3 regions of the Kosakonia oryzae genome follow, and region 3 is predicted to be linked to each of the others. Evidence: predicted binding sites of a transcription regulator. Region 3 holds the regulator's gene; each other region holds the start of a gene.
What was found. Region 3 encodes PurR, which represses purine synthesis genes. Its sites were predicted from a motif close to CANGCAAACGTTTGCNTG; they were not measured.
Positions count from the first base shown of each region.

Region 1 (7,003 bases), 2.1 Mb from region 3:
TCGTTTCCCACTTAACCATGACTTTGGGACCTTAGCTGGCGGTCTGGGTTGTTTCCCTCTTCACGACGGACGTTAGCACCCGCCGTGTGTCTCCCGTGATAACATTCTCCGGTATTCGTAGTTTGCATCGGGTTGGTAAGCCGGGATGGCCCCCTAGCCGAAACAGTGCTCTACCCCCGGAGATGAATTCACGAGGCGCTACCTAAATAGCTTTCGGGGAGAACCAGCTATCTCCCGGTTTGATTGGCCTTTCACCCCCAGCCACAGGTCATCCGCTAATTTTTCAACATTAGTCGGTTCGGTCCTCCAGTTAGTGTTACCCAACCTTCAACCTGCCCATGGCTAGATCACCGGGTTTCGGGTCTATACCCTGCAACTTAACGCCCAGTTAAGACTCGGTTTCCCTGCGGCTCCCCTATACGGTTAACCTTGCTACAGAATATAAGTCGCTGACCCATTATACAAAAGGTACGCAGTCACACCCGAAGGTGCTCCCACTGCTTGTACGTACACGGTTTCAGGTTCTTTTTCACTCCCCTCGCCGGGGTTCTTTTCGCCTTTCCCTCACGGTACTGGTTCACTATCGGTCAGTCAGGAGTATTTAGCCTTGGAGGATGGTCCCCCCATATTCAGACAGGATACCACGTGTCCCGCCCTACTCATCGAGCTCACAGCCTGTGCGTTTTCGTGTACGGGGCTGTCACCCTGTATCGCGCGACTTTCCGGACGCTTCCACTAACACACAAGCTGATTCAGGCTCTGGGCTCCTCCCCGTTCGCTCGCCGCTACTGGGGGAATCTCGGTTGATTTCTTTTCCTCGGGGTACTTAGATGTTTCAGTTCCCCCGGTTCGCTTCACAGCACTATGGATTCATGCTGTGATGATGCACCGAAGTGCACCGGGTTTCCCCATTCGGACATCGCCGGGTCAAGGGTTCATATCACCTCGCCGGCGCTTTTCGCAGATTAGCACGTCCTTCATCGCCTCTGACTGCCAGGGCATCCACCGTGTACGCTTAGTCGCTTAACCTCACAACCCGAAGATGTTTCTTCCGATTCATCATCGCATTGCGAAAATTTGAGAGACTCACGAACAACTTGCGTTGTTCAGTGTTTCAATTTTCAGCTTGATCCAGATTTTTAAAGAGCATATATCTCAAACATGACTCGTAAGTCAGTTTTGAGATACGGATGGGCAACGCCTTTCACACATTCCCGCGCAAGTGGCGTCCCCTAGGGGATTCGAACCCCTGTTACCGCCGTGAAAGGGCGGTGTCCTGGGCCTCTAGACGAAGGGGACACATAGTCTGCTTCGCAAGACGCCTTGCTTTTTACTTTTCATCAGACAATCTGTGTGAGCACTTCAGGGATGGGTTCTTTTAAGGTAAGGAGGTGATCCAACCGCAGGTTCCCCTACGGTTACCTTGTTACGACTTCACCCCAGTCATGAATCACAAAGTGGTAAGCGCCCTCCCGAAGGTTAAGCTACCTACTTCTTTTGCAACCCACTCCCATGGTGTGACGGGCGGTGTGTACAAGGCCCGGGAACGTATTCACCGTGACATTCTGATTCACGATTACTAGCGATTCCGACTTCATGGAGTCGAGTTGCAGACTCCAATCCGGACTACGACGCACTTTATGAGGTCCGCTTGCTCTCGCGAGGTCGCTTCTCTTTGTATGCGCCATTGTAGCACGTGTGTAGCCCTGGTCGTAAGGGCCATGATGACTTGACGTCATCCCCACCTTCCTCCAGTTTATCACTGGCAGTCTCCTTTGAGTTCCCGGCCGGACCGCTGGCAACAAAGGATAAGGGTTGCGCTCGTTGCGGGACTTAACCCAACATTTCACAACACGAGCTGACGACAGCCATGCAGCACCTGTCTCACAGTTCCCGAAGGCACCCCGGCATCTCTGCCAGGTTCTGTGGATGTCAAGACCAGGTAAGGTTCTTCGCGTTGCATCGAATTAAACCACATGCTCCACCGCTTGTGCGGGCCCCCGTCAATTCATTTGAGTTTTAACCTTGCGGCCGTACTCCCCAGGCGGTCGATTTAACGCGTTAGCTCCGGAAGCCACGCCTCAAGGGCACAACCTCCAAATCGACATCGTTTACGGCGTGGACTACCAGGGTATCTAATCCTGTTTGCTCCCCACGCTTTCGCACCTGAGCGTCAGTCTTCGTCCAGGAGGCCGCCTTCGCCACCGGTATTCCTCCAGATCTCTACGCATTTCACCGCTACACCTGGAATTCTACCTCCCTCTACGAGACTCCAGCCTGCCAGTTTCGAATGCAGTTCCCAGGTTGAGCCCGGGGATTTCACATCCGACTTGACAGACCGCCTGCGTGCGCTTTACGCCCAGTAATTCCGATTAACGCTTGCACCCTCCGTATTACCGCGGCTGCTGGCACGGAGTTAGCCGGTGCTTCTTCTGCGGGTAACGTCAATCGGCACGGTTATTAACCGTACCGCCTTCCTCCCCGCTGAAAGTGCTTTACAACCCGAAGGCCTTCTTCACACACGCGGCATGGCTGCATCAGGCTTGCGCCCATTGTGCAATATTCCCCACTGCTGCCTCCCGTAGGAGTCTGGACCGTGTCTCAGTTCCAGTGTGGCTGGTCATCCTCTCAGACCAGCTAGGGATCGTCGCCTAGGTGGGCCATTACCCCGCCTACCAGCTAATCCCATCTGGGCACATCTGATGGCAAGAGGCCCGAAGGTCCCCCTCTTTGGTCTTGCGACGTTATGCGGTATTAGCTACCGTTTCCAGTAGTTATCCCCCTCCATCAGGCAGTTTCCCAGACATTACTCACCCGTCCGCCACTCGTCACCCGAGAGCAAGCTCTCTGTGCTACCGTTCGACTTGCATGTGTTAGGCCTGCCGCCAGCGTTCAATCTGAGCCATGATCAAACTCTTCAATTTAAAAGTTTGATGCTCAATGAATTAAACTTCGTAATGAATTACGTGTTCACTCGTTGAGACTTGGTATTCATTTTTTGTCCGAAGACATCAAGAATCCGCGTCACCTGAGTGCCCACACAGATTGTCTGATAAATTGTTAAAGAGCAGTTGCGACGCGGCTTTCAGCGCTTCGTCGCGAGGTGGCGTATATTACGCCTTCCTCTTTCAGAGTCAACCCTGAATTTCAGGATTTTTCTCTTCAACCGACCCGGCTATTTGTGTGAAGTGATTCACATCTGCCGTGTCGATGGAGGCGCATTATAGGGAGTTCTCCGCCCCCCGCAATAGAAAAATGACATAAAAATGACTGACTGCTGCATTCCACAGCAAAACACCGCTTTATACCCATTTACACACAGACTTATCCACAATCCGGCAAAAGGCTAAAAATTCGCGAGCGCTACGCAAACGTTTTCGTTACAATGCCCGCGCAAAAATCGTGAGCCTCACATGGAGCGTTAGCTAAGTTTTGGGATCATTAAGGATCCAAAAATTCATCTAATGCTCTCTGTTCAAGTCAAATCCAGGGGATTTACCATGCAACAACGTCGTCCAGTCCGCCGCGCACTGCTCAGTGTTTCTGACAAGGCCGGTATTGTCGAATTCGCACAGGCGCTCTCTCAGCGTGGCGTAGAACTGCTCTCTACTGGCGGAACCGCTCGTCTGCTGGCAGATAAAGGTCTGCCGGTGACTGAAGTCTCCGACTACACCGGTTTCCCGGAAATGATGGATGGACGCGTAAAAACCCTGCACCCGAAAGTGCACGGTGGGATCCTCGGACGTCGCGGCCAGGATGACGCGATCATGGCAGAACACGCGATCGCGCCGATCGATATGGTGGTTGTTAACCTTTATCCGTTCGCCCAGACCGTTGCCCGCGAAGGTTGCTCGCTGGAAGATGCAGTAGAAAACATCGATATCGGCGGTCCTACGATGGTGCGCTCTGCGGCGAAGAACCATAAAGATGTTGCTATCGTAGTAAAAAGCAGCGACTACAGCGCCATCATTAATGAGATGGATGCGAACGAAGGCTCCCTGACGCTCGAAACCCGTTTCGATCTGGCCATTAAAGCTTTTGAGCACACCGCCGCTTACGACAGCATGATCGCCAACTACTTCGGTAGCCTGGTTCCGGCCTATCACGGCGAAAGCAAAGAACCATCAGGCCGCTTCCCACGCACCCTGAACCTGAACTTCATCAAGAAGCAGGATATGCGCTACGGTGAGAACAGCCACCAGCAGGCAGCCTTCTATATAGAAGAAGAAGTGAAAGAGGCTTCTGTGGCTACCGCGCAGCAGTTGCAGGGTAAAGCGCTTTCTTATAACAACATCGCGGATACCGATGCGGCGCTGGAGTGTGTGAAAGAGTTCAGCGAGCCTGCCTGCGTTATCGTTAAACATGCAAACCCTTGCGGCGTGGCAGTGAGTGGCTCCATTCTTGCGGCTTACGATCGCGCATACAAAACCGATCCCACCTCCGCATTCGGCGGCATTATCGCCTTTAACCGCGAGCTGGATGCCGCCACCGCGCAGGCGATCATCTCCCGCCAGTTTGTGGAGGTGATCATTGCGCCGTCTGCGACAGAAGAAGCGCTGAAAATCACGGCCGCCAAACAGAATGTCCGCGTACTGGTTTGCGGCGAGTGGTCGCAACGCGTGCCGGGGCTCGACTTTAAACGCGTCAACGGCGGGCTGCTGGTTCAGGATCGCGATCTGGGCATGGTCAGCAGCAACGAACTGCGTGTTGTCAGCAAGCGCCAACCGACGGAGCAAGAGCTGCGCGATGCGCTGTTCTGCTGGAAGGTAGCAAAATTCGTGAAATCCAACGCGATCGTTTATGCGAAAGAGAATATGACCATCGGCATTGGCGCCGGCCAGATGAGCCGCGTTTACTCGGCGAAGATCGCCGGGATCAAAGCCGGTGACGAAGGGCTGGAAGTGAAAGGTTCTGCGATGGCGTCTGACGCATTCTTCCCGTTCCGCGATGGTATCGATGCCGCTGCCGCTGTTGGCGTGACCTGCGTGATCCAACCAGGTGGCTCCATCCGCGATGACGAAGTGATTGCCGCTGCCGATGAACACGGCATTGCTATGATCTTTACCGATATGCGTCACTTCCGCCATTAATCCACGGAGCAGACAATGAAAGTATTAGTGATTGGTAACGGCGGGCGCGAACACGCGCTGGCCTGGAAAGCGGCGCAGTCGCCGCTGGTCGATACTGTTTTTGTTGCACCGGGTAATGCCGGTACCGCACTGGAACCGGCGCTGCAAAACGTGGCAATTGGCGTCACCGATATTCCGGCGCTGCTCAGCTTTGCGCAGAACGAGAAAATCGATCTGACTATCGTTGGCCCGGAAGCGCCGCTGGTCATTGGCGTAGTCGATGCCTTCCGCGCCGCTGGCCTGAAAATTTTTGGCCCAACGCAAGGTGCCGCACAACTGGAAGGCTCAAAAGCCTTCACCAAAGACTTCCTGGCGCGCCACAAGATCCCGACGGCGGAATACCAGAACTTCACCGAGATTGAACCGGCGCTGGCGTACCTGCGTGAGAAAGGCGCGCCAATCGTCATTAAAGCGGACGGTCTGGCAGCGGGCAAAGGTGTGATTGTCGCCATGACGCTGGAAGAAGCCGAAGCGGCAGTGAACGATATGCTGGCAGGCAATGCTTTTGGCGACGCCGGCCACCGTATCGTTATTGAAGAGTTCCTCGACGGTGAAGAAGCCAGCTTTATCGTCATGGTCGATGGCGAACATGTTCTGCCGATGGCCACCAGCCAGGATCACAAACGCGTGGGTGATGGTGATACCGGGCCGAACACCGGCGGTATGGGCGCTTACTCGCCAGCGCCAGTCGTCACTGATGAAGTACATCAACGTACGATGGAACGCATTATATGGCCGACCGTGCGCGGTATGGCAGCGGAAGGCAATACCTACACCGGTTTCCTGTATGCCGGTCTGATGATCGACAAACAGGGCAATCCGAAAGTGATTGAGTTCAACTGCCGCTTTGGCGATCCGGAAACGCAACCGATCATGCTGCGGATGCAGTCAGACCTGGTTGAACTGTGCCTGGCCGCCTGCGAAGGCAAACTGGACGAGAAAACCTCTGAGTGGGATGAACGCGCGTCTCTGGGCGTGGTGATGGCTGCCGGTGGTTATCCGGGCGACTACAGCAAGGATGATGTGATCCACGGCCTGCCACTGGAAGAAGTGGCGGACGGTAAAGTGTTCCACGCGGGGACTAAACTCTCCGGCGACGACCTGGTGCTGACCAACGGCGGCCGCGTACTCTGCGTGACTGCGCTGGGTAACACCGTTGCCGAAGCACAGCAACGCGCCTATCAGTTGATGACCAATATTCACTGGAACGGCAGCTTCAGCCGCCGTGATATCGGCTACCGCGCGATCGCTCGCGAACAGGGCAAATAACGTTATTTTGCCCCAGGCCCGATCAGGCGTAGTCGCCATCGGGCCGTTCGCCGGGAGGCGCTATGCTTACCCGGCCAACTTAAATCTTCAGAAACTCTTCTCCATCGGCTGCCAGCGACAAAAATCACCATTCGCGACCAACAGCAACTGCGCCCCTTCCGGCGCTTCCAGCCATGCCACGCTTACCGCCGCCGCTGAGCGCGTCTGACGCTGCTCAATGCGGTTCAGCGCAAAGCTGTCGAGATCCGGCTTCACCGTCTTGCCTTCACAGGTCTGAACCGTGCGATTGGCCTGCCAGCGTCCCTGACGCAGCACCACACGCCCCTGGCGCAGCGCATCGCTGGTCTGGCGGATCTGTTCAGCACGGTAACGATACAGCGCAACCTGGTCGCTGGAGAGCTGCTGCTTCTGCCCATTGACCTCACGCTGCATAAAGCTCAGCTCACCACGATCGTCAAAACGCACGCGTACATGCTCAGGCGGCTGGCTATAAATATTGAGTTCGACAAGGGTTAAGGTATCACCTTGCCAGCGGTATTCGCTGAGGGAAGTGTTGCCGTGATGCCACGGACTAAAAGCGGAAAGCAGATGTGTCTCGCCGTCGG
Region 1 covers NZ_CP014007.2:5,116,305-5,123,307, forward strand. Annotated here, with positions in the region: rRNA gene AWR26_RS24220 (23S ribosomal RNA) at 1-1,029, opposite strand, end outside; tRNA gene AWR26_RS24225 (tRNA-Glu) at 1,224-1,299, opposite strand; rRNA gene AWR26_RS24230 (16S ribosomal RNA) at 1,385-2,924, opposite strand; gene purH (bifunctional phosphoribosylaminoimidazolecarboxamide formyltransferase/IMP cyclohydrolase) at 3,501-5,090, shown strand; gene purD (phosphoribosylamine--glycine ligase) at 5,106-6,398, shown strand; gene AWR26_RS24245 (DUF1481 domain-containing protein) at 6,486-7,003, opposite strand, start outside.
Region 1: the regulator PurR is predicted to act here: its motif matches at 3,365-3,382, upstream of purH (bifunctional phosphoribosylaminoimidazolecarboxamide formyltransferase/IMP cyclohydrolase).

Region 2 (7,003 bases), 1.1 Mb from region 3:
CGCTATTAGTCGCCACCCCGGTCAACAGCTCACGGAAGTACAGAACGTCAACGTCTTTTACGTCCTGTTCCGCCAGGAACTGGTATTCAACATCAGCGATGTCGTTCTGGGACAACTGCCAGGAGTAGAGCGCCTGGACGGCGCACTCACGGGCGCGGCGACGAGCAGCAGGTTTCACGGAATTCCCCTTACAAAAATCAGGCCTTAATGGCTTTCAATACATTAATCATTTCAAGCGCGGTCAGTGCGGCTTCTGCACCTTTATTACCGGCTTTAGTGCCAGCGCGTTCGATAGCTTGCTCGATACTTTCAGTAGTCAGCACGCCGAAAGCGACCGGAATTTCGCTGTCCTGGGCAACATGCGCCAGGCCAGTGCTTGCACCGCCAGCAACATATTCGAAGTGCGCAGTACCACCGCGAATCACCGTGCCGAGCGCGATCACCGCGTCGTATTTGCCGGTTTTCGCCAGAGCGCCAGCCGCCAGCGGCAGTTCGTAAGCGCCAGGTACCCACACGACAGTGATGTTTTCATCTTTTACCTGACCGATGCGTTTCAGCGCATCAATCGCGCCTTCGAGCAGGCTATCATTGATAAAGTTGTTGAAACGCGCAATGGTGATGGCGACGCGAGCGTCCGGAGCAGCAACGTTGGCTTCAATAATGTTCATACACTTCCTTCACAGGTTCAGTTCGGACCCCGCAGGGGGGCGGATTTTAGCATAATATTTTACGCGCTGCTTCCCTTTTACAGCAGACATCACGCGTGGGTAAGATGCAGGCAGACATCCGGGCCAACCTGCCGTATCTCATTGAATTTAAAGTGTGGTGCATCGGCAAGCGCCGACAGCCCCGGCAATACGCACAGGCCGCGCGCGTCTGTGCCTAACAGCGTCGGCGCAAGATAAACCACCAGTTCATCCACCAGCCCGGCCTGCAATAACGCCCCGGCAAGCGTTGCGCCCGCTTCCACCCAAATACTGTTAATTTGCTGTTTTCCCAGCAACATCATCAGCATCACCAGATCGGCGTGGCCGTTATGTTCCGGCACGATAATCTCGCGCACGCCCGCAGGCCAACTGCGCTCATCCGCTTTCGTGCGGGCAAACCAGGTTTCACCCGGCAGTCCGATCAGTTTGTGTGTTGGCGTGACGCGATTCTGGCTGTCGATCACAATGCGCACCGGCTGGCGCACATTTTCTTGCGGATAGAGCGCCTGGCTGTCGGCGTCCAGCTCTTCCCAGCGCACCGTCAGCGAGGGATCGTCCGCCAGCACGGTAGCGCTGCTGGTGAGAATAGCATGGCTTTGCGCCCGCAGACGCTGCACATCCCGGCGCGACTGCGCGGAGGTGATCCACTGGCTTTCACCGCTGGCCATCGCCGTTCGGCCGTCCAGCGATGCGCCAAGCTTAAGCTGCACATACGGAAACCCGGTGCGCATCCGTTTGAGGAAACCTTTGTTCAACGCTTCGGCTTCACTCATCATCAGCCCGTGGCTGACATCAATACCTTCCTGCTGCAAGCGATAAAGGCCGCGTCCGGCCACCTGTGGATTGGGATCCTGCATCGCCGCGACAACGCGTGCGACGCCAGCCGCAATCAGCGCTTCGCAGCAGGGCGGCGTACGCCCGTGATGGCTGCACGGCTCCAGCGTCACATACGCCGTCGCGCCGCGTGCGCGTTCACCCGCCATACGCAGCGCATGCACTTCGGCATGCGGCTCGCCTGCGCGATAGTGAAAACCTTCGCCAACGATCTCGCCATTGTTGACGATCACACAGCCAACGCGTGGGTTCGGATGGGTGGTAAAACGCCCGCGTTGCGCCAGTTTCAGCGCCCGCGCCATGTACATTTCGTCCTGCATGATCAGTCCTGTAGGCGTGCGATCTCTTCGCCAAATTCGCGAATATCTTCAAAACTGCGGTAAACGGAGGCAAAGCGGACGTAGGCCACTTTATCGAGCTTTTTCAACTGCTCCATTACCAGATTGCCGATCATTTTACTGGGAACTTCGCGTTCGCCTGTTGCGCGAAGTTGCGATTTAATGTGATTGAGCGCCATTTCCACGTCGTCGGAGCTTACCGGACGTTTCTCCAGCGCTTTCAGCATACCGCTACGTAACTTGTCTTCATTGAAGGGTTCACGCACTTCATTGCTTTTCACCACGCGCGGCATCACCAGCTCAGCCACTTCAAAAGTGGTAAAACGCTCATTACAAACCAGACACTGCCGACGGCGGCGAACAGAGGAACCTTCCCCCACCAGACGAGAATCGATTACTTTGGTATCCACGGCGAAACAGAATGGGCAATGCATACGGCGTCCTGACGTGTGAGTTAACTGAAATCTATTTTACCCTGGACTGGCATGACAACAAAGGCAGACCGTTTTTGAGATAATGGATCGATGGCAACGCAACCGTTGCGATCTACCATTACAACACTCTTTCTTTTCACGGAAACAGACATAATGACAAGACGTTACCTAAGAACACTCTTACTGGGAAGCCTTTTTGCCCTCAGTGCCTGCGCCCAGCAAAGCGAAGTCCGTCAGTTGCATCAAAGCGTCAGCACGCTGAATAGTGAGATGAGCAAACTGAACAAAGAAACGGTGAAAATCACCCAGCAGAACGCGCTGAATGCGAAATCAGGCAGCGGTGTCTATCTCCTGCCCGGCGCAAACACGCCAGCCCGTCTGAACAGCCAGATTGGTATGTTGCGCATGTCTTTGCAAAACGTCGCGCCAAATGCCGCCGGAACCCGCGTTCTGCTGCGCATTCAGGGTGAATCGAACGATCCGTTACCGGCGTTTAGCGGTACGGTTGAGTGGGGACAGATTCAGGGTACCACGCAGAATTACCAGGAAGTTAACGTACAAAATCAGCTTATTAACGCACCGGCCAGCACGCTTGCGCCAAGCGACGTCGATATTCCGTTGCAGCTAAACGGCATTACGCCGGAGCAATTAGGTTTCGTCCGTATCCACGATATTCAACCCGCCAGCGCACAGTAATTCTCCAGGGCGACGATGTCGCCCTTTATTGCGTTTTGTAACGCTTTTTCTTCTTTTTCAACGTTCGGTCATCACATTCACGAATTTGCAATATTGGTAAATGCCAGTACAATCCCCCCGTTTATTGCACGCAAACGTGAGCGCAATCGATTACGTATATGTCAATAATGTGAAACAACACATATTTTTGTGAGCGTGGATACTTATAATAAGCGCCCATAAATATGGAATACCCATAAATTCAGCAAATGCTTTCTTTCACTCCCTTCTGGGATCTCAATCAGTGGCGAAAAGATGAAAAAAACAATCCTCGCAGCCGGTGCTGCTCTGGCGCTTTCTGCGTCTTTTATTGCAAACGCAGCGGATAACGCTAAGCCTGAATACGTTTCCGACTGGTGGCACCAGAGCGTCAACGTGGTGGGCAGTTATCACACCCGCTTCGGACCGCAGATCCGCAACGATACCTACCTTGAGTACGAAGCTTTCGCCAAAAAAGACTGGTTTGACTTCTACGGTTATGCGGATGCGCCGGTATTCTTCGGCGGTAATACAGATGCGAAAGGTATCTGGAACCACGGTTCTCCGCTGTTTATGGAAATCGAACCGCGTTTCTCCATCGATAAACTGACGGGTGCCGATCTGAGCTTCGGTCCGTTCAAAGAGTGGTACTTCGCGAACAACTACATCTACGACATGGGCCGCAATGCCTCTGGTCGTCAGAGCACCTGGTATATGGGTCTCGGTACCGACATCGACACCGGCCTGCCGATGAGCCTCTCCCTGAACGTGTATGCGAAATATCAGTGGCAGAACTACGGTGCCGCTAACCAGAACGAATGGGACGGCTACCGCTTCAAAGTGAAATACTTTGTCCCGATCACCACCCTGTGGGGCGGCCAGTTAAGCTACATCGGCTTTACCAACTTCGACTGGGGCTCCGATCTGGGTGATGACAGCGGTTACGCGAACAACGGCATCAAAGCCCGTACCAATGATTCCATCGCCTCCAGTCACATCCTCTCTCTGGGTTACGATCACTGGCACTACTCTGTTGTTGCCCGTTACTGGCACCACGGCGGCCAGTGGAACGACGACGCCGGTCTGAACTTCGGCAACGGCGACTTCAATGTACACGCTACCGGCTGGGGTGGTTACCTGGTGGTGGGTTACAACTTCTAAGCCCGCGCGCCATGACAAAAAAGCCGATCGCACGATCGGCTTTTTTTATTCCTGTCACGCAGTAAACATTGCCCCGAACAGCCAGCCAACGGCTGCAATAATTATCGCCGGGCCAAAGGGAAAAACGTCCGAACGCCTGGCTTTAATAATGAAATAGCCATATACCAGGCCTAAAAGCGACGCGATAAGCATGATGTGAAATAGCGCTTCGCAGCCCTGCCAGGCGCCGATACCGGCAAACAACTTCATATCGCCAGCGCCGATCCCGTCCTGCCCGCTGCGCCACAGAAACAGGCGATGCAACACCCAGGGGATAAGAAAGCCCACCGCCGCGCCCACAACAATACCGCTTATTGCCGCACTGTCTGGCTGTTTTGCCCATGCCGATAACATCGCCAGCCCCAGAAAGGGCAACGTCAATTTATCGGGCAGCAACAGGTAGTCATAATCAATAAACAGCATGACAACCGATAAGAACAGCAATGACAAATCGAGGAGGCTGGCCGCACTAACGCCCTGCCAGCCGATCAGCAGCGCAAACAGCAGCGCCATGACGAATTCAACGCCAGGATAGCGCCAGCTAATGGGCTGATGACAGCACTGGCTGCGCCCCTTCAACCAGAGCCAGCCAAGCAGGGGAACGTTGTAACGCTTTCTGATTCGCTGTCGGCAATGCGGGCAAAACGAAGGCGGCCAGCTCAGAGTGAATGCTTCCCCGTGCATCATACGGGGCAAGCGATAGATGACGACATTGGCAAAGCTGCCGAGGATCGCGCCCAGTAAGGCAAAAAAGAGCATATTATCGATCATCTTGTTTCACCGTTATGCCGTGCGTTTTGCCGTCAGCCGATCGGCAAGCTGACGGCAGCGGCGCGTTTGCCGCGTCGTCCACTTTAAAGATCCATTTCGCATAGGTGTCTGCTTTTTTAAAATCCACCAGCGCTTTCGGAAACGCTGCCGTGCGAAGCGGTCGCCCTTTCCCTTTACTGAAGACGCCCACCCAGCGGCCTTGTTTGTCGTAGCTCATCCCCCACTGCCGCGAGCCGGTTAACGGATCGGTAAACCAGCGGCGCAGGTGATAAACCACTTTTTTACCGCGAGGATCGCGCAGCAGATCGTCAAAACTCAGCGGGAGACAGCCATTCCCCGCTTTTTGATACTGCTGAATGGCATTACGGATCTGCACGCCGCGGAAAAATAGCTCCTCTTCCTGCTGCTGCCGATAAATCGCCTGGCGGTAACTGCTCTCTTTCAGCAGCGCCAGCGATAGCATCGTCAGCATCAGTAACACCCACAGATAGGTGAATCCCCCCTGCCGCTGGCTACTCCTCATCATCTGACGAGCTCTTTTCTTCCAGCGAGGGAGAAGTGACATCCGTTATCTGGCCGTCATCATCGCGTTTTACATCCCAGTTATCGCGGGTATTGGCCACAGGATCCATCGGAATTTCAAACAGATAACCATTATTCACCAGATCTTCCAGCTCTTCCGGGCCGAGCAGGCGATCGTGACGATACGCCGCAATCGCTGAGCGCAGCGCATTACGGTTGTGTTTTAACACCACCACTTTCGCATATTCGGTCTGGCCGAAGAAACGCGGTGCCACCAGCGTCATTAACGTGGCGATGATCGCCATAACGACCAGTAACTCAATGAGAGTAAAGCCTTTTTCACCATTGCGCATAGGGTATTCCATTCAATCCTGGCTGGCTGCTGGTGGAGCTGACATCCCAGACATCCTTACCACCTGTCGTCTCTCCCGGCGCCTGGGTGGATGCGCGCACCCGCCAGGTTTCGGTGTTCTTCCTGCCGTCGCAGTCACAAAAGGGATCGCGCGGGATGCGGCGCAACAGATAGATTTTTTCTTTGTTCGGCGACTTTTTATTCACCACGCCATCAACCAGCAGATCGAGCGAAGCAGGCCAGTTGGTCATATCGGCATCTTTCTCAATGACCCCCTCCTCAACCAACTGCCCGTAACGATCGATTGCAGTGCGAATGTCACGCAGCGCAACGCGCAACTCCTCTTCATTACGCTGCTGCTCATGACGCTGATAGATGGGAATGGCGGCACTGGCAAGCGTTGCCAGCAGCGCCAGACTGACCATCATTTCGATCAGCGTAAAGCCACGCTGAAACTTCACCGCGCATCCCCCTCGCTTTTCGCCAGCGTCGGCGCAGGCAGTTTACCGGCCGGCGGGAAATCCGCTGGCGGCATCAGTGGCGGTGGTGTAAAGGTCTCTTTTTTATCATTCGCTTGTTGGGCGGAAGGCAGATAACCGCTCTCTCCCTGCGACTCTTCACTGCCCATCTCAATAGTATTGATATGGGTTCCTGGCAGATCGATGTTACGTTCAATGGTTGGCGTAATCAGCAACACCACTTCCGTACGCTCTGTGCTGTTATCGTTGCTGCCAAAAAGTTTGCCCAGCAGCGGCAGATCGGATAATCCAGGTAAGCCGGTCATCTCATCGCTGTCGCTCTCTTTAATCAGCCCTGCCAGCACTTGTGTTTCGCCATTCTGGCTACTTAACACAGTCGTGGCTTCACGGTTGTTGGTGCGGTAATACGCCACGCCGTCTTTCGAATGCTCAGCGCCGCCAATGGTACTGAGATTGAATTTCACATCCATGGAGATGGTGCTATCAACGCTGATATCTGGCGTTACTTCCAGTTTCAGCCCGACATCCTGATACTCAACCTGCTCCTGAGAAAAACTCTCTGAAATACTGCTGGTCAATACCGGAATACGCTCGCCAATATCGATCACCGCTTTTTTATTGTTTTTCACACGAATTCGCGGATTGGCGAGAA
Region 2 covers NZ_CP014007.2:4,130,111-4,137,113, forward strand. Annotated here, with positions in the region: gene nusB (transcription antitermination factor NusB) at 1-178, opposite strand, end outside; gene ribH (6,7-dimethyl-8-ribityllumazine synthase) at 198-668, opposite strand; gene ribD (bifunctional diaminohydroxyphosphoribosylaminopyrimidine deaminase/5-amino-6-(5-phosphoribosylamino)uracil reductase RibD) at 758-1,861, opposite strand; gene nrdR (transcriptional regulator NrdR) at 1,864-2,313, opposite strand; gene AWR26_RS19655 (SadB/YajI family lipoprotein) at 2,467-3,009, shown strand; gene AWR26_RS19660 (nucleoside-specific channel-forming protein Tsx) at 3,304-4,188, shown strand; gene AWR26_RS19665 (prepilin peptidase) at 4,243-4,998, opposite strand; gene AWR26_RS19670 (type II secretion system protein) at 4,988-5,524, opposite strand; gene AWR26_RS19675 (type II secretion system protein) at 5,511-5,885, opposite strand; gene AWR26_RS19680 (type II secretion system protein) at 5,860-6,333, opposite strand; gene AWR26_RS19685 (secretin N-terminal domain-containing protein) at 6,330-7,003, opposite strand, start outside.
Region 2: the regulator PurR is predicted to act here: its motif matches at 3,137-3,154, upstream of AWR26_RS19660 (nucleoside-specific channel-forming protein Tsx).

Region 3 (7,003 bases):
GAATCGGGTTTTCAGCGATTTGACGCTGGATTTTCTCAAGGGTTGTGCTCATTGTCTTACTTCCTTCAACTTCTTCTACGGCTGAGATCTGACATTGTAACGGTTCAGACAAGCAACGGAAAATAACATTTTATTCACCGTTCATTATTTTATCGTCTGTCACGTAAAGTTGCCTTAAAAATATGACTTAACCCAACTCGCCCTGCTCAACTCTTAACCGTCATAGAAACGTTTTGCTGCTTTTTTTTGCGCTTGCTAACGAAACGAAGTTATAGATGCAAAAACAGTATTAACTTTTGTGCTTTTTATGGATTAGAATCGACGGGTTTTGAAAAACCATACGCAGGCATATTATATGCTTGCCATAACAGGGGATTGCTCAGTGGCGCGGATACCAAAAGCTTCGATCACGCTCTGTGCTTTGTTGTTCACCACGCTTTCTTTCACGCCATTGGCTAACGCCTCTGAACAGGCGCGAGCATCGGCCGTGCAAAAATCGCATCTGGCGAAAGCATCCGAACGTAAGAAAAAAACCACATCACAAAAAACATCAAAGAAAAGCGGTCGCAGTACGGCAGAAAAAACCACCAGTAAAAAAACAGCGGAACACAAGAAGTCACCGGCTAAGAAAAAAGTTTCCACCAGCAGCAAAGCCAGTCAGATCACCTCGCGTCGTAACAAAACCAGCCAGTTAAAACCTACAGAAGTCGCCTGGACGGAAAAATGCAGTACGCCGCGCAAAGGTCACAAGCCTCATTGTGTCAAAGTCAAAAAAACCACGACCATTGCTGAAGCGCATAAAGTGCGTATCCAGAAAGCCCAGAAAACGGCGATGTCGAAACTGATGAACCAGATTGGTAAACCTTACCGCTGGGGCGGCACCTCGCCGAGCACCGGTTTTGATTGTAGTGGTCTGGTCTATTACGCCTATAAGGATTTAGTGAAATTCCGCATTCCGCGCACCGCCAACGAAATGTATCACCTGCGTGATGCTTCGCCGGTGAATGTGGCAGAGCTGGAAAGCGGCGATCTGGTATTCTTCCGCACGCAAGGTCGCGGTACCGCCGATCACGTTGGCGTGTACGTTGGCAACGGCAAGTTTATCCAGTCTCCGCGCAGCGGCCAGGATATTCAGGTCACTTCCCTTAGCGAAGACTACTGGCAGCGCCATTACGTCGGCGCTCGCCGCGTCGTTACACCAAAAACCATTCGTTGATCTCATCGCCTGTCGTCACTGCGACAGGCGATGTTCTCTTTTTCCCGTCTCCGCGATTTGTTACTCTAAGCCTCACACTCAGTAGGGTTATTGGGTGTATTAAAATAATGAAGGAGAGTAGCAATGTCGTTCGAATTACCTGCATTACCGTATGCAAAAGACGCCCTGATGCCGCATATCTCAGCCGAAACGCTGGAGTATCACTATGGTAAGCACCATCAGACTTATGTCACTAACCTCAACAATTTGATCAAAGGCACCGCCTTCGAAGGCAAAACGCTGGAAGAGATCGTTAAGCACAGCGAAGGTGGCGTGTTCAATAACGCCGCGCAGGTCTGGAATCACACTTTCTACTGGAACTGCCTCGCGCCGCACGCTGGCGGTGAGCCGACTGGCGAACTAGCCGCTGCGATTGCTAAAACATTTGGCAGCTTTGCCGAGTTTAAAGCGCAGTTTACCGATGCCGCAGTGAAAAACTTTGGTTCAGGCTGGACATGGCTGGTGAAAAAAGCGGATGGCGGGTTGGCGATTGTCTCAACGTCCAATGCGGGAACACCGCTGACGACGAATGCGACACCGCTGCTGACTGTCGATGTCTGGGAACATGCTTATTACATTGACTACCGCAACGCCCGTCCGAACTACCTTGAACACTTCTGGGCGCTGGTCAACTGGACCTTCGTGGCGAAGAATTTCGCCGCATAAAACAAAGGAGGGGCATAGCCCCTCCTCTTTTTACTCGACTGCCGCACAGGCTCGTTCCGGCCGGGAGCGCCCGGAAAACAGCACCACCATCAGCCCAAGCCCGGCAATAATCGCCCCCATCACCGGGACAAAATCATAACCCAGACCGCCGGAGATCACCGCGCCGCCCGCAGCCGCACCGAGTGCGTTACCGAGGTTAAAGGCACCGATGTTCACTGAAGAAGAGAGCCCCGGCGCTTCATGTGCGACGCGCATTACACGCATTTGCAGCGGCGGAACCACGGCAAAGGTCGCAGCGCCCCAGACCACCATACTGATAGCCGCGCCCACTTCGCTGCGGGCCAGGAACGGAATGGCCAGCATGATGGCAATCAGCAGGATAAGAAAGCCTTTCAGCGTACCGGTTACCGAACGATCCGCCAGTTTGCCGCCAAGGTAGTTACCAATCGAGAAACCGACGCCAATCAGAACCAACATCCCGGTAACAAATACCGGCGTAGCATCAGTAATGGTGCGCAGCACCGGCGAAATATAGGTATAGAGCGTAAACATCGCGCCTGCACCGAGCACCGTCGTCAGCAGTGCCGACAGCACCTGTGGACGAACCAGCACGGACAACTCTTTGCGTACATCCGGACGTTCGCCCGTTCCGCCGCCAGGCAGCGAGAAGTAGAGGCTCAGCATAGCAACCAGGCCCAGCACGGCGGTCGCCATAAACGACATGCGCCAGCCGATGGTTTCACCCAGCCAGGTTGCAGCAGGCACACCGCCAATATTGGCGATAGTCAGCCCCATAAACATGGTCGCGACGGCGCTGGCTTGTTTCTCTTTTGCTACCACGCTTGCGGCAACAACCGAACCCAGACCAAAGAAAGCACCGTGGTTGAGGCTGGTGACGATGCGCGCCAACATTAAAGTGGTGTAGTCCGGCGCGATTGCCGACAGCACATTACCCAGCGTAAAGATCGCCATCAGAAAAATCAGCGCATTACGTCTGCCTCGGTGCGACAGCAGCAGCGTCATCAGTGGCGCTCCCACCATCACGCCAATCGCATAAGCGCTAATCAGCATTCCCGCCGCCGGAATGGAAACATCGACGCCACGGGCAATAACGGGCAGCAACCCCATCGGGGAGAACTCCGTTGTACCTATCCCAAAGGCGCCAATCGCCAGGGCAAGCAGAGGGAAATTAATTTTCATCGTTTGACTCCGAAAAAGCCGTGTCGGTTGGGGACACTGTCGCAGAAGTCAAAAGTATGACAGCAATCACAAAAAACAGAAGTTAGCAGAATGACAAAAGATTATTGCAGAAGTGATAACAATGGCGGGGAAAGCCGAGGGAGAAGGCTCTCCCTCGTGCCAGATCAATGCAGCGCGGCGGTCAGCCCACCGAAAACAATCAGGCTCAGAACAATGACGGTAGTGACCAAAGAATACTTCAGATCGGTGCTCATCAATTTTTCTCCATTTTCATTTCCCCACAAATAGTGGGTTTGCGCATTTTTGCACAAATAATCATAAAAATCTTGCAGGAATTCGGGGGAGATATGTTTTAGCGCTTCCCCTTTTGCTCAAGATAAGACAAAATTCGACGCTAAATTTATTAGCGTACCGGCCATTGACTCCCCTCCTGACGTTTAGTGTCTTTTTCCCGGCGTACCGCACTCACTTTGCTGGGGTTCAGGGTGATGGAAGGCAAACGTTTACCTTAAGTATTATCAGGAGCTTATGATATGGTCTGGAGTGATTTCTGATGGCAACGATTAAAGACGTCGCGAAACGAGCAAACGTTTCCACTACAACCGTATCTCATGTAATTAACAAAACGCGCTTCGTCGCTGAAGAGACTCGCAACGCCGTATGGGCAGCGATCAAAGAGTTACATTACTCCCCCAGCGCCGTGGCGCGTAGCCTGAAGGTCAATCACACTAAATCGATCGGTTTGCTGGCCACCAGCAGCGAAGCCGCCTATTTTGCCGAGATCATCGAAGCCGTAGAGAAAAAATGCTTCCAGAAAGGCTACACCTTGATCCTCGGCAACGCCTGGAACAGCCTTGAGAAACAGCGCGCCTACCTGTCGATGATGGCGCAAAAACGCGTCGATGGCCTGCTGGTGATGTGCTCCGAATACCCGGAGCCGCTGCTGAGCATGCTGGAAGAGTACCGTAATATTCCGATGGTCGTGATGGACTGGGGCGAGGCGAAAGCCGATTTTACCGACTCGGTCATTGATAACGCTTTTGAAGGCGGCTATATGGCCGGCCGCTATCTGATTGAGCGCGGGCATCGCGATATCGGCGTCATCCCTGGCCCGCTGGAGCGCAACACCGGCGCAGGCCGCCTCGCCGGTTTTATGAAGGCGATGGAAGAAGCGATCATCACCGTACCGGAAAACTGGATCGTACAGGGCGACTTTGAACCGGAATCAGGTTACCGGGCGATGCAGCAGATCCTCAACCAGTCACACCGCCCCACTGCCGTGTTCTGCGGCGGCGATATTATGGCGATGGGCGCGCTCTGCGCGGCGGATGAGATGGGGCTGCGCGTTCCCCAGGATATTTCGCTGATCGGCTATGACAATGTGCGCAATTCCCGCTACTTTACGCCCGCGCTGACCACCATCCATCAGCCGAAAGATTCGCTGGGTGAAACGGCCTTTACCATGTTGCTCGATCGTATTGTCAACAAACGCGAAGAGTCGCAGTCCATCGAAGTTCATCCGCGTCTGATCGAACGTCGTTCAGTGGCAGATGGCCCATTCCGCGACTACCGCCGTTAATCACCCCTGCGGGGGCCGCTACTGTGGCTCCCGCAACCATTCGCTGTTCAGCGTCTCACTGTCCCCCAGATACTCCAGCAGCCAGCTCAACGCCGGTGATGCGTCATTTTGTTGCCATGTCAGGCAGCAGGCCGCATCCGGAAACGGATTCTCCAGTTCCAGCGCCACCCAGTCGCCGCTGTCCAGCCGGGGACGGGCGAAATGCGCGGGCACCATCCCCACACACAGCCCGGCAGAAAGACAGGCTTCTGAAGAGGACCAGTCCGGCACGATGACCCGCTTCTGGTTATCCAGCAGCCAGGTAATACGTTTAGGCAACGAGCGCGACGTATCTTCCTGGATCAACGAGGGCCAGTTGCGCAACGTTTCATCGCTTAGCGGGCCGGGCATTGATGCTAGCGGATGGCGGCTGGAGACCACGCATTTCCAGCTCAGCATGCCCATATCACGAAACGCATACCGTCCACCGACCGGGATCGCCTGAGTCGCGCCAATCGCCACCTCAACGCGGCCATCTGCCAGCGCATCCCAGACACCGTTAAACACCTCCTGGTAAACCTGTAATTCGACGTCGTTAAAATGTCGGTAGAAATCGACGATCAATTGCCGTGTTCGCGCCGGTTTCACAATGTTATCCACGGCAATCGCCAGTTGACCGCGCCAGCCGTTAGCGATCTGTTGGCACTGCTGGCGGGTGATCTGCATTTTTTTGATAACAGATCGCCCCTCTTTTAAAAACCAGCTTCCGGCAGGTGTTAACTCCACATCGCGATGACGGCGTTCAAATAACGGAACCGCCAGCCACTCTTCCAGTTGGCGCACGGTATAGCTCACTGCTGAAGGCACACGGTGCAACTCCTGAGCGGCACCGCTGAAACTTCCGTTGCGTGCAACAGCATCAACCACTTCCAGTGAATATTCTGACCACATAATCTGCCTGCAAAAATTTTGAAATCACTGCGCAAATATTAGCGTTTCACAAGCGGAAAAGCACTCCTTACACTCGACAGCCCTGAAGAAGCAACAAGGTGAGAACTCAAATGCAACCTGGCAAAGGATTTTTAGTCTGGCTCGCGGGATTAAGCGTGCTCGGCTTTTTAGCCACCGACATGTACCTGCCCGCGTTCAGCGCGATACAACAAGATTTGCAAACCTCTCCGGCCATCGTCAGCGCCACGCTCAGTTTGTTTCTGGCTGGCTTTGCTGTCGCACAACTGGTGTGGGGGCCATTGTCGGATCGCTATGGTCGCAGACCCATTCTGTTGAGCGGGCTGGCCATTTTCGCGCTTGGCTGCCTGGGAACATTGTGGGTACGGGACGCCAGCCTGTTACTGGCGCTGCGTTTCGTACAGGCGATCGGCGTTTGTGCCGCTACCGTCAGTTGGCAGGCGCTGGTCACTGACCACTATCCGGCACACCGCGTTAATCGTATCTTCGCAACCATTATGCCGCTGGTGGGCCTGACGCCTGCACTTGCCCCTCTGCTGGGAGCCTGGATGCTGGAGCACTTCTCCTGGCAGGCGATTTTTGCCACGCTGCTGGCAATAACCCTTGTGCTGATGGTGCCCGCCTGGCGGTTGAAAACGCCCGCGCAGACTGCTGCGCTGCATGAACAACCGCTGACCTTTTTCGATCTGCTGCGCAATAAAGCGTATTGCGGCAATGTCATTATCTACGCCGCCTGCTCGGCCAGTTTTTTTGCCTGGCTGACCGGTTCGCCGTTTATTTTGCACGAGATGGGTTATGGTCCGTCAGTCATTGGTCTGAGCTACGTACCGCAGACCGTTGCCTTCCTGATTGGCGGCTATGGTTGCCGCGCCGCATTGCAAAAATGGCAGGGTTCGCGCCTGCTTCCGTGGCTGCTGAGCGCCTTTGGGCTAAGCGTGATTGCCACCTGGATCGTGGGTTTGCTGCCGCAGGCATCACTGACCGCACTGCTGATCCCGTTCTGTTTTATGGCAATGGCCAACGGCGCCATCTATCCTGTTGTGGTGGCACAGGCGTTACGCCCGTTTCCCCAGGCAACTGGCCGCGCAGCCGCGCTGCAAAATACGTTGCAACTTGGGTTGTGTTTCCTGGCAAGCCTGGTGGTTTCAGGGCTAATTGCCACGCCACTGTTTACCACCACCAGCGTGATGGTGGTGATGGTGCTGCTGGCGGCGTTTGGCTATCGCCAGCAACATCAGCGTAATACCGAAACGGTAAAAGATGAGGCTGTCTCCTCCTCTTCGCACGGGTGATTTGTTAACGACTATCAACAAGGAAGTGATTAGCTTGCTAACAGCTTTAAGTTGAATCACCAG
Region 3 covers NZ_CP014007.2:3,016,019-3,023,021, forward strand. Annotated here, with positions in the region: gene AWR26_RS14325 (Grx4 family monothiol glutaredoxin) at 1-52, opposite strand, end outside; gene AWR26_RS14330 (C40 family peptidase) at 383-1,216, shown strand; gene sodB (superoxide dismutase [Fe]) at 1,340-1,921, shown strand; gene AWR26_RS14340 (MFS transporter) at 1,952-3,121, opposite strand; gene cydH (cytochrome bd-I oxidase subunit CydH) at 3,286-3,375, opposite strand; gene purR (HTH-type transcriptional repressor PurR) at 3,675-4,700, shown strand; gene punR (DNA-binding transcriptional activator PunR) at 4,719-5,630, opposite strand; gene punC (purine nucleoside transporter PunC) at 5,741-6,940, shown strand.